DNA from 3 places in the Priestia sp. TRM10 genome. Region 1 is predicted to be linked to each of the others. Evidence: riboswitches for the same ligand, from Rfam matches in the RefSeq annotation. Region 1 holds a riboswitch; each other region holds the start of a gene.

Region 1 (4,247 bases):
GCTTAGCTTATTCACTTTCTTCTTCTTTCCATCCTTGTCCTTCTATAAAAACGAGATCAACAGACTGTTGTTCATCTGTTTCGTGCATGGAGCTTTCGGATTCTGTGAATTCTTTCTCATTTTTTTTCACTTTCTTGTCCTCCTTACACTTTTTAAAAATTTCATTATTATAATAAGCAGTTGAAGAGAAGAATATGTTTTCTACAATGAAATGTTACACTTCTGTAAAAAACAAAGAAGAAGCAGCTATGCTTCTTCTCTTTTATAAGCTTTTAGTTGTAAATAAGTCAGGGATTTTATCGAATTCAGTTCCATGTATAATACCTTGTTCTGTAATAATACCTGAGATAAGTTCTGCAGGAGTCACATCAAAAGCAGGATTATAAACAGATGTGTTTTTAGGTGCAACCCACTCATTTCCTACTTTAAGGATTTCTTCCTCTTTTCGTTCTTCAATTGGAATTTCATCTCCATTTTTAAGAGAAATATCGAACGTTGATAAAGGAGCCGCAACATAAAATGGAATTCCATGCTGTTTTGCCAAAATAGCTAATCCGTAGGTTCCGATCTTATTAGCTGTATCTCCATTTGCAGAAATGCGGTCGGCTCCAACAATAACAGCGTCGACTTTCTTTGTTTTCATTGTATGTGCAGCCATGCTATCAGTAATTAACGTAACATTTACCCCGCTTTGTAAGAGTTCCCACGTTGTTAATCGCGCACCTTGTAAGAGAGGGCGAGTTTCACAAGCAAATACATGGATAGGGAAGTCAACTTCTGCTGCGAGATGGAAAGGAGCTAATGCCGTACCATAATAAGCGGTGGCAATCGACCCTGCATTACAGATGGTCATTACAGAATCATTCTTATTAAAAAGTGACAAAGCATGCTGTCCAATGTTATAACAGATATTTTCATCCTCAACGCTAATCAAAATAGCTTCATGAACAAGATTTGTTTTTGCTTCATTGACAGAAGCCGCATTCTCAATTTTATTTTGTAAACGATGAAGGGCCCATGTTAAATTAACGGCCGTTGGGCGAGAAGAAGCAAGGTATAAGCTTTGTTCACGAATGTGTGTATGAAATTCTTGTAAGTCCTCTCCTTCAAATTTTGATCCAGCTAGGGCTAATCCAAAAGCAGCGGCAATTCCAATTGCTGGTGCTCCACGCACTTTTAAAGTTTTAATAGCATCCCATACATCTTCAATTGTTTCTAAAGTTAGAAACTCAACAGAATTGGGAATAAGTTGTTGATTTAAAATTTTAATGGAATCCTCTTTCCATTCTACCGATCTTGGTATTGCCATTTTTCTTTCATCCTTTCTAAACAGTTCTAGCGTTATTTCCTAAAAATTCATTATTTTCAATATAAAGCTCGTGCAAGTCTTGAACAGTTTTAATCTCTACTCGATTTAAAATGAGAGATTTTCCTATGTCTAAAGCAATCTCTTTTGTACGAATACGAAGTTCACTTTCTTCGATCGTATCAAGATCTGCTACATGAGCAAGCCCAATTGTTCGGCGGATTATTTCACATCCTGCAAAACCTAATGCATCTTGCCAAATGGTTTGGAGTGTATAGTCAAGATAGCCGTTAACTTGTAGAAAAGGATTGTTTTTATCCTCTTTCCAAAGAGACGTAAATACAGACGAAAAAGTTTCCCATGTATCATGAATAAAGCCAAAAAGCTCAGTTTGAGCTTGGGGACGACGGAGTGCATTAAACAATAAATTTGCGATAAAATGACCCAAGTCAAAACCAAAAGGTCCATAAAAAGCAAATTCAGGATCGATAATTTTTGTTTCATGCTCGCTAGCAAAAATACTTCCTGTATGTAAATCACCGTGAATAAGGGCATCTCCATTTGTTAAAAACAGTCTCTTCAATTTAGCTACTTCAAGCTTAAGTTCATCCTCTTTCCAAAGTTGTTCTACTTTTTCTGATAGTTCTGGTTCAAAATCATTTGTATCATGATCAAAGAATGGATCTGTAAAAACGAGGTCTTCTGTTATTTTACAAAGCTCAGGGTTTGAAAATTGCTGTGCTTTTTCTTTCTTTTCAGTTGGACTCAACCCTAAATCAGATGTTTTAAAGAGAATGTGAGCTAAAAAGGTGCCAATATCTTTTCCTAAATTCGGATAAGATTCACCTTTAATAAGTCCTGTCCTTGCAATGGAAAGATGAGATAAATCTTCCATAATTGTTAGTGCGAGCGTCTCATTACTGTACAACACCTCAGGAACAAGGTGAGGGGTGAATTTTGCAAATTGTAACAGAGCTTCGCTTTCAATTTTGGCTCGCTGCAGCGTCAATGGCCAACTTTCTCCCACAACTTTAGCGTATGGTAAAGCTTGCTTTACAATCCATTTTTTTGCGCTACCTTGAGCACTCATTTGAAAAACAAGGTTAAGGTTCCCATCGCCAATTTCATGGCATGTTACATGTTCATCTTCAGCAAAAAAATGAAGTTGTTTTAAAAGAGATATAGCGCTTTCTTCTGTTAACGGTTTATAAACATCAAATTGAAAAGTCATAAGAGAAGTAAACCTCCAAAATAGATTTGTTTAATCGGAATTAAGAAGTGAAAGGGAGTAGGGGTGCTTATTTAACAATGAAAAAGCCCCTTTCCTTTATGAAAGAGGCTTGAAGATATGGTCAAACCTCTTATCTTTCAGAAAGGATATCCTTTCTGTTGGAAGTAGCACCGTGCCACTTTTACGTTCATTTTACACAGAATGAACAAATGGTCGGTTGCTGGGCGTCAAAGGGCCAATTCCCTCAGCCAACTCTTGATAAGAGTATATGTGATTTTAAGTTGGAAATGAAATAACACTGTTTGAAAAGTATACTAGCAACGATTGTAGGTTTTGTCAACACGTAAATTTAAGATTAGGTTATTTGTTTAGAGCGAGAAAAACTTTTCTTTTTTCATCTTTACAGAAATGAAAGAAGCATATATCATGAATCATTAGAATTTGTAGAATTTTTCGAGAGGTTGTTTATGATGAAAATATTTCAGCAGTCAGACCTTTTAAAAGGGTTACCAGAACAGTTTTTTGCTTCTCTTGTTAAAAAAGTAGCAAAAGAAGCACATAAAGGACATGACTTAATTAATTTTGGTCAGGGAAATCCAGACAAGCCGACTCCTAATCATATTGTAAAGGCTCTTCAAGAAGCAAGTAATAATCCTCAATTTCACGGTTATCCGCCTTTTCAAGGGCACAGCTTTTTAAAAGAGGCTGCAGCCTCTTTTTATAAACAAGAATATGGAGTAACAATTGATCCAACAAAAGAAGTAGCCATTTTATTTGGCGGAAAAGCAGGATTGGTTGAAATTCCCCAGTGTTTGCTTAATAAAGGGGATGGTGTCCTTGTTCCAGATCCGGGTTACCCGGACTATTTATCAGGGGTTGCGCTAGCTGGCGCAACATTAACTAAAATGCCTTTAACAGAGCAAAATGATTTTTTACCTGACTATAGTTCACTGTCAGAAGAAGATAAACAACGTGCTAAGCTGATGTTTTTAAACTATCCAAATAATCCAACAGGTGCTGTTGCTTCAAAAGAATTTTTTGAAGATACGGTGAGCTTTGCCGACAAAAATGATATCTGTGTTGTTCACGATTTTGCTTATGGAGCAATCGGATTTGATGGCAAGAAGCCAAGAAGTTTTTTGCAAACTGAAGGAGCAAAAGACGTTGGAATTGAGATTTATACGTTTTCTAAAACATTTAATATGGCAGGCTGGCGCATTGCTTTTGCGGTTGGAAACGAGAGCGTTATTAAAGCAATTGAACTTTTACAAGATCACCTTTATGTTAGTATTTTTAGTCCTATTCAAAAAGCAGCCGAAGTTGCGCTTCTGCATAGTCATAAAAGTGTTCAGGATCTTTTGTCTCTTTATGAGAGAAGACGTGAAGTTTGGATAGGGGGATTGCAAAATATCGGATGGGATGTAAAAGCTCCAGCAGGCTCTTTTTTTGCTTGGCTTCGTGTCCCTAAAGGATATACATCAACGGAATTTTCCAATCTACTCTTGAAGAAAGCACATGTTGTGGTAGCTCCAGGAATTGGTTTTGGTGAGCATGGTGAAGGATATGTACGAACAGGATTGCTAACAGAGGAAACGCGAATCCGAGAAGCTATTGAGCGAATCAAGGGATTAGGAATTTTCTAAAAATTATTGACAATCTTTTCTTTGAATGTCATAATCCAAAGTGAATTGACTCATAAACAACTAAACA
Region 2 (4,247 bases), 140 kb from region 1:
TAGCACAGTTTAAGAACAGCGATGGTACGTATAATATGGATAAAATGATGAATACAGCAGGTCAAATGATGAACGCTGTTAACCAGCTATCAACGGTTTTTAAAGGTGTTACGTCGATTTTTAAAGTATAGGAAAAAGCCGGGTATTCCCGGCTTCTTAATGTCATGAAACTGTCACAGGAACAAGGTGATAAAAGATTTGTAACTTTGGTATACTAAAAACGTAAGCACATAAAAAATGAATTTGGACATACATAAATAAAAACAATACAAAGGAGACGATAATATGATGAACTCTCCACTCGGTGGAATGAGGTTTGTAGGACTCATTGAAGGGCTTTCTCTCTTAGCTCTTTTAGGAATTGCAATGCCGCTTAAGTATATAGCAAATATCCCTGAAGTTGTAACAGTTGTTGGTTCTATTCATGGGGGATTGTTTGTTTTATATATTTTAATGGTTGGTTATGTCACGATGAAAGTACGTTGGTCATATAAATGGATTGTAAGTGCTTTGTTAGCATCTGTTATTCCATTTGGTAATTTTATTTTAGATACAAAGCTACGCAAGTTCTCAGCTTAAAAAAGTCATCTCAAAAGAGCTTTTACCAAAGGTAAGAGCTCTTTTTTTTAAAAGCATATTATTATGGAAAGTGTGAAATTTGTAGTATGTTTGAAAAAAGAGTGAAGGGGGAAAAAATGTGAGGAAAGCTTCAGAACTCGTAGAGGAAGTTAAGTTCCAAAAAAAAGGCTCTTCATATTCTCTTATTCACCTGCCAAGAGAATTAAAAGTAATAGGAACAGGGAGAAGTGCGTGGGCTTTTAAAGTGAAAAATGAAAATAAAGTGATTAAACTATTTTTTCCTTCGTTTGATCACTTAGCGCAAAAAGAGGGAGAAGTGTATGAAAAATTATCACATTCTCTCACTTTTCCTGAAATATATGAAGTTGGACCAAACTATATTGTAATGGAATATATTAAAGGCAAAACGTTTTATCAGTGTTTAACAACAGGTGTGAGAATTCCTACAAAAGCAATTGAAGAGGTTGAAAAAGGACTTGCCTTTGCACGCTCGAAAGGATTAAACCCTTCAGATATTCATTTACACAATCTTATTCTAACGCAGGATAAAGAAGTTCGTATTATTGATGTTGTACGCTATACTCAGAAGAAAACATGCTATCAGTGGCGCGATTTAGCAAGAGCTTATCGCTATTTTTATCAAAAATCTTATTTCCCAAAAAAGTTTCCAAAATGGTTTTTAGAAGCAATTGCTTATTTATATAAATACTGCAAACGTCTTAGTCAGTATCGAAATAATAAGGAGCTGAAATAATCATGGGAAGATTGAGCAAAATTATCAGATTACTGAAGAATCCTAAAGTCCAAAGAGCTATTAAAAAAGGTGTTCCAATTGTAAAAAAAGAGCTTCAAAAGCGTAAAAAGAGATAGAAAGGAACAAACTCACAAGATTAGATGTTCCTACGTTTGTCTATAATGATAAAAATAAGATAGAGGAGGAATAAGGCAATGGACTTTCCTTTATATGAGGCAACAAAAAGCGTAGCAGAATACAATGAACTAGTGAGTGAAAGATTAAGAAGATGGGACTGCACTGTATATTCCATCACTGCTTTTTTATATGAGTAAAAGAAACAGCAGAGACATTCGTTTCTGCTGTTTTTTTAATATATGCTTAAAACAGGATATAGTAGAAAATCCTTTTGAATAGTGTGTATATTTAACCTTTTTAGAAAACTTCGTTGACAAACACTCATATTTTTACTAAAGTAAGATTAATTACTTAACAAAATCAATGAATTATAAATTTACTCTTATCAAGAGTGGCGGAGGGACTGGCCCGATGAAGCCCGGCAACCATCAAGTAATATACTTGAACGGTGCCAATTCCTGTAGAACAAATTGTTCTTACAGATGAGAGATTTCGGATTAGCCGCTCTTTCATTTGTAAAGAGTGGCTTTTTTATATTGAGGAAGAAAGGGAGAATATTATGCATATTGAAACAGAGTTAGTAAGATCAGGAATGAAAAGAGATGCTGCAACAGGTTCACTTACAACGCCAATTTATCAAGCATCTACGTTTGAACACCCTCGTTTAGGAGAAAGCACAGGTTACGATTATTCTAGAACAGCCAATCCTACTAGAACATCGCTTGAAGAAGCAATTGCGGTTCTTGAAAAAGGAGAAGTAGGAGTTGCTTTTTCATCAGGTATGGCTGCTATCTCAGCCATTTTCCTTCTTCTTGAAAAAGGCGATCATCTTATTATCTCAAAAGACTTATATGGTGGAACATATCGTATTCTTGAAGATATTGTCAAGAAAAATGACGTAGAGGTTACATATGTTAACACTGAAAATTCAGAAGAGATAAAAAGAAATCTAAAAGAAAATACAAGAGCTCTATTTATTGAAACACCAACAAATCCACTTATGCACGTTACAGATTTGCATGAAGCAATTGCTATTGCAAAAGAACATGATCTTTTAACAATTGTTGATAACACATTTATGTCTCCATATCTACAGCAGCCACTTGTACTTGGTGCAGATCTTGTTGTACATAGTGCAAGTAAGTATATAGGCGGACACAATGATGTTATTGGTGGACTTGTTGTTAGTCGATGTCGTGAGCTTGGTGAACAAATTCGCTTTTATCAAAATGCTATTGGTGCCATTCTTGGACCACAGGAATGTTTTCTCCTTCTTCGTGGCTTAAAAACATTGGCATTAAGAATGGATCGCCACGAGGAAAATGCTTTGAAAATTGCTCAGTGGCTTGAAGAACAAGATTTGATTGATAAAGTATTTTATCCAGGATTAGAAAGTCATCCAGGCTATAACGTAATGAAGAAACAAGCAAAAGGCTTTGGAGGAATGCTTTCCTTCTCTGTAAAAGAAGAAGCCCTAGTGCCTTTCTTATTAGAACATCTTCAAGTAGTTACGTTTGCTGAGAGCCTAGGAGGCGTTGAAACATTAATTACGTTCCCTGCACGCCAAACACATGCTGATATTCCAGAGGATGTTCGAAATGAAATTGGAGTAACGAATTGCTTGCTTCGCTTATCAGTTGGTATTGAGCATGGAGAGGATTTAATTCAAGACTTTAAGGAGAGATTTGATGAGTACAAAAGATCAGAAGTTCAGCACAAAGCTTATACACGCTAAAACTCACGTTGAAGAGCCATTTGGTTCTGTCAATGTGCCTATTTATCAAGTAACTACGTTTAATCAGCAAAAAAATAACCGATACGATTATTCTCGATCAGGTAACCCTACACGAGAAGCTCTAGAACATACTGTTGCATCCTTAGAAAATGGAACGTATGGATTTGCTTTTTCATCAGGTATGGCTGCTATTTCTTCTGTTTTATGTTTGTTAAAAAGTGGAGACGAAATTATCGTTTCACATGATGTATATGGGGGAACATTCAGAGCGGTTACACAGCTCTTCACTAATTTTAATATTAAAGCTGTGTTTGCTAATACAACAGATATTAAAGAAGTAGAACAACGTATTACAGAAAAAACAAAAGCGATTTTATTTGAGACTCCATCAAATCCGTTCTTACACGTAACAGATATTAAAGAAATTGTGCGCCTTGCAAAAGAATATGATTTATTTACGATTATGGATAACACGTTTATGACGCCATACTTACAAAAACCGCTTGATAAAGGCGTAGATATTGTCGTTCATAGCGCAACGAAATATCTTGGAGGTCACAGTGATGTTGTAGCTGGAGTTGCCATTACAAATAGCGAAGAGTTTGCTGGGAAAATTGGGTTTGTACAAAACGCTTTTGGAGCGATTTTAAGTCCTAATGATAGCTGGCTTCTATTAAGAGGGATTAAGACACTAAAAGTACGTCTAGATCAGCAACAAAAGTCAGCTTTAGAGCTTGCGCAGTGGCTAAGTGATAACTCACAAGTAGATGAGGTGTATTATCCAGGACTTCCATCTCACCCACAGCACAAATTAGCAAGTGAGCAAGCAAGTGGCTACGGGGCTATCATTTCCTTTAAATTAAAAGATAAAGAAGTAGCAAAAGAGACGCTTAATCATGTTGTTCTCTCTTCAGTTGGGGTAAGCCTTGGAGCAGTAGAGAGCATTTTAACGCATCCTGCTACGATGACTCATGCAAGCATGCCTCTAGAAGATAAAGAAGAACGAGGCATTACAGAGCATCTTCTTCGTATTTCAGTTGGCCTTGAAGATGTTGAGGATTT
Region 3 (4,247 bases), on a different contig from region 1:
TTTTGTAGTAGATAAACCAACAATAAGATCAGGGTTAAGTTCAATAATTTTCTCTAAATCATCTTCAGAAACGACCTCTGCATCTTTTAAATACTTATTATAGCGAGGATTATCTTTAGCCCAGCTATCCACTCCAACAATATTAATATCAAGGCTAGCTAGGTTACCTGCAAAGCTAGAAAGAACAACAACGCGTTTCGGGTTTTTCGGTACTTTTACAGATCCGCTTTCTGACTGATATGTAACCATTTCTTCTTTACTATCACTTGAAGCTGAATTCTTATCTTTATCAGTGTTTCCGTTGCTGCATGCACTTATTAGTAACAGGAAAACAAGGGAAAGGGGCACTAACCATTTTTTCATATTAATTTCTCCTTTAAAAGAATATAGTGGTTAGTTTATGAACGATTATCGTAATTATCCACCTATGTATATAAAAACAATTAAACGATAATGATTATCATTACTAACTATATTTTTAATATAATGTCGATTTATGTAGTTGTCAATCTATATTTAAATCGTTTACATCATATGCTTTGACTATTTTTTAATTAACAATAAAACAGGAGAAATAAAAAGTGAATTCATATGTTTAGAAGAGAAAATGTGCAGCTACTTTCACTTTTTTTATTTCAGTAAAAGGGAGCTTACTTGGGGAAATACTATATTAATGGAAAAATTTTATAATAAAAACAAGAAATCTCTTTATGGGAAGATAGAGAATTTCTTCTTTCTATATCAATTTCTTTCAACAAGGAGATCAGAAATGGAAAAATATAAGCAGCACTTCTTGAAAAATATACGGAAACAGCTAAAAGATTGGGAAGTTGTTTCTTTCATTTCTCATGAAGAGCTTTACAGATTTCTTCATTCTATAGCAGGGACAGCTGCAACAATAGGTTTGGATAAAATTAGAGTAAAGGCAAGAGAGCTAATGAATGGGCTAGAAGATATGGATAAAGAAGAGTGGGGAATGGAGAATGTAGAGCACTATATATTCGATGTCATCCATCTTTGTTACGCATATGATTATCAAGAAATAATCGACTTTTCCAAAAAGATTAATGAACAACAAAAAGAGAGTGCTGTCATCTTATTAATTGATGATGACACATCTTTTTTAATGTATATGAAAGAAAAATTAGAAGAGGAAGCTAATTGGTATGTCATTGTAGTAGCAAACCCTCAAAAGGCTGCCTCTGCTCTTTACGATGTGAAACCAGATTGTGTGATTATTGATATTCATATGAAGGAGAAAAGTGGACTTGAGCTGCTTGAGTTTTTAAATGGAAAGCTTAAACAACAATTCATTCCAACTGTGATAGTAAGTGGCGATGGAGAAAAAGAAACACGCATTAATAGCTACCGAAAAGGTGCAGATGATTTTATTCAGAAACCGTTTGATATAACGGAGTTTATTGTTCGTATTCAAAGGCAATTAGACAGAAAAAATCAAATTCATGATCTGTTACTTCTTGATGAGTTGACACATGTGTATAATCGTAAATATTTAAATCAAGCTTATGAACAGTTGCAAAATGAAAGGAATCGTTCTAGAGAACCATACTGTTTAGCTGTTTTAGATATTGATCATTTCAAGAAAATTAATGATACACATGGTCATCTTGTTGGAGATGAAATCTTAAAAGCATTTGCTCGCTTTTTAAAAGAGGAGACACGTATGAATGACATTGTGGTTCGTTTTGGGGGAGAAGAATTCATCATTCTTTTTCCGAAAACAAATATTCAGGAAGGGTATGAGGTGATTGATCGGTTACGGAGGAAATTTAAGGAGTTGTCCTTTGAAGGAAAAAGGACATTTTTCTGCACATTTTCCTCAGGGATTGTAGAGGTAAACAATGTAAATACACTCGAATACTGGTTACAACTAGCAGATAATGCTCTTTATGAGGTAAAGAAAAAAGGTCGCAATCGAGTACAGAAGGCAGAGGCCTTATATAGTTTTTGGCCTCAAAAAACATTGAAAGTAGCAGTAGTTGATGACGATCCAATTATTAGAACGATTATCAAAGGCATCTTAACAAAGTTTCCTCACCAGCAGATGGTTCTTGAAGTTAAAACATTTAAGGATGGGAAAGACTTTATGAATTCTAAATGGCATATAACAGAGGAGAATCCTTGTCTTGTGATTTTAGATGGGATTATGCCAAACGTAGATGGATTAGAAGTGCTAAAAAGGCTGCATAGTCAAGAACAGCAAGGGCTTTATAAAGTAATTATGCTTATTTCACGAAACAGTAAGGAGGGTGTGGCGAGAGCACTTCAACTTGGGGCAGATGATTATATGATAAAGCCGTTCAACTTATTAGAGTTGGAAACAAGAGTAGGAAAATTAATGAGCAGAATGTTTTAGTGCTAGTAATGAAGAAAATAAAGAGAGTTGATCGAAAAGAGCAGGTTTCTCTGCCCTTTTTTTAGTTTATTATATCTGACTATTCAGAACTATTGGAATGGTATTGACAATTAATGAAGAGAACGATATAGTTATGAAAATTGAATTCTTATCCAGAGAGGTGGAGGGACTGGCCCTTTGAAGCCTCAGCAACAGGTCGATTATAGACACTGTGCTAATTCCAGCGGGTGATTTAGCCTGATAGATAGGACCGTACGTTTTTATTTGTCAGTAACGCATCCATGGATTGGATGCGTTTTTTTATTGGACTTTTAATTGAAATATGAAGGAGAATCAGCATGGGAGCTCAACCAAAACAGGAATTTCAAAGAAAAATGAAGGAAAGACACCTTGTAATGCTTTCACTTGGAGGAGTTATTGGAACAGGTCTTTTCCTCAGCTCTGGTTATACAATTCAACAGGCAGGCCCTTTTGGTACTATTCTTTCTTATCTTGTTGGTGCCGTTGTTGTCTATCTTGTAATGCTATGTTTAGGAGAACTTTCTGTTCATATGCCTGAAACAGGAGCATTCCATGCCTATGCAGCCAAATATATCGGTCCAGGAACAGGATATGTTGTTGCATGGCTTTATTGGTTAACGTGGACGGTTGCTCTTGGATCAGAGTTTACAGCAGCAGGGCTGCTTATGCAGCGTTGGTTTCCATCTATTAATGTGTGGATATGGAGTGCATTATTTGCTATTTTGATTTTTGTTCTTAATGCTTTAACAGTCAAATTTTTTGCAGAATCAGAGTTTTGGTTTTCATCTATCAAAGTTTTAGCCATTGTATTTTTTATTATTCTAGGAGCCGGAGCAATGTTTGGTATCATTCCGCTTGAGCATTCAGAAGCTGCTCCATTTTTCTCTAATATAACGAGTGAAGGTCTTTTTCCAAATGGAGCATTAGCTCTTGTAATGACGATGCTTGCAGTTAACTTTGCTTTTTCAGGAACAGAGCTTATTGGGGTTGCAGCTGGGGAAACAGTTGATCCAGAAAAGAACATTCCAAAGGCTATTCGTACAACATTATTCCGGCTTATTATTTTCTTTGTTGGAACGATTGTTATTTTGGCAGCACTCTTACCAAGTTCAGAATCAGGAGTGGTAGAAAGTCCATTTGTTGCCGTTCTTGAAAAAATAGGTGTCCCATACGCAGCAGATATTATGAACTTCGTCATTTTAACAGCTATTTTATCAGCAGCAAACTCAGGGCTCTATGCTTCATCTAGAATGCTCTGGTCACTTGCTGATCAAAAAACAATTTCACCTATCTTTGCAAAATTAACAAAGAGAGGCGTTCCAATCTATGCTGTAATTTTGAGTATGGTTGGAGGGGTGCTTGCTTTATTTTCAAGCATTATTGCTCCTGATACAGTATATATTGTTCTCGTCTCTATCTCGGGACTTGCCGTTGTTGTAGTTTGGATGAGCATTAGTCTTTCACAGCTTTTCTTCCGCCGCCGTTATATTCGAGAAGGAAACTCTGTTGAAGATTTAGTATACAAAACACCTCTTTATCCATTTGTCCCTATTGCATCATTTTTACTTTGTTTAGCATCATGTATTGGGATTGCTTTTGACCCAACACAGCGTATAGCCTTGTATTGCGGCCTTCCATTTATTATTTTATGTTATATCGTATATTACACAACTCAACATTTTAAGAAGAAAAAGGAGCCTATTGAATATGCTAGTGGAGAGAAAAGATCCAGTTAAAAACATTCTAGAAAAATATCAAACTTTAATTGTAGACGGAGCACTTGCAACAGAACTAGAAGGGTATGGCTGCGACCTTAATGATCCTCTCTGGTCTGCACGTGTTCTTATTG

Evidence for each region. Region 1 has a riboswitch for S-adenosylmethionine ahead of mtnK (S-methyl-5-thioribose kinase). Riboswitches for the same ligand answer to the same signal wherever they lie in the genome.
Region 2: it holds a riboswitch for S-adenosylmethionine, as region 1 does, so the genes downstream of both, ACK3CR_RS12425 (trans-sulfuration enzyme family protein) here and mtnK (S-methyl-5-thioribose kinase) in region 1, are expected to answer to the same signal.
Region 3: it holds a riboswitch for S-adenosylmethionine, as region 1 does, so the genes downstream of both, mmuP (S-methylmethionine permease) here and mtnK (S-methyl-5-thioribose kinase) in region 1, are expected to answer to the same signal.

The regions. Positions count from the first base shown of each region.
Region 1 covers NZ_JBJZOT010000013.1:79,198-83,444, forward strand. Annotated here, with positions in the region: gene ACK3CR_RS11675 (hypothetical protein) at 8-130, opposite strand; gene mtnA (S-methyl-5-thioribose-1-phosphate isomerase) at 263-1,309, opposite strand; gene mtnK (S-methyl-5-thioribose kinase) at 1,326-2,537, opposite strand; SAM riboswitch class I at 2,665-2,802, opposite strand; gene ACK3CR_RS11690 (pyridoxal phosphate-dependent aminotransferase) at 3,008-4,180, shown strand.
Region 2 covers NZ_JBJZOT010000013.1:219,194-223,440, forward strand. Annotated here, with positions in the region: gene ACK3CR_RS12410 (YppG family protein) at 1-131, shown strand, start outside; gene ACK3CR_RS12415 (DUF3817 domain-containing protein) at 286-579, shown strand; gene ACK3CR_RS12420 (RIO1 family regulatory kinase/ATPase domain-containing protein) at 698-1,333, shown strand; SAM riboswitch class I at 1,830-1,939, shown strand; gene ACK3CR_RS12425 (trans-sulfuration enzyme family protein) at 2,010-3,185, shown strand; gene ACK3CR_RS12430 (trans-sulfuration enzyme family protein) at 3,139-4,247, shown strand, end outside.
Region 3 covers NZ_JBJZOT010000011.1:68,414-72,660, forward strand. Annotated here, with positions in the region: gene ACK3CR_RS08750 (iron-hydroxamate ABC transporter substrate-binding protein) at 1-363, opposite strand, end outside; gene ACK3CR_RS08755 (diguanylate cyclase) at 770-2,377, shown strand; SAM riboswitch class I at 2,523-2,628, shown strand; gene mmuP (S-methylmethionine permease) at 2,716-4,134, shown strand; gene mmuM (homocysteine S-methyltransferase) at 4,106-4,247, shown strand, end outside.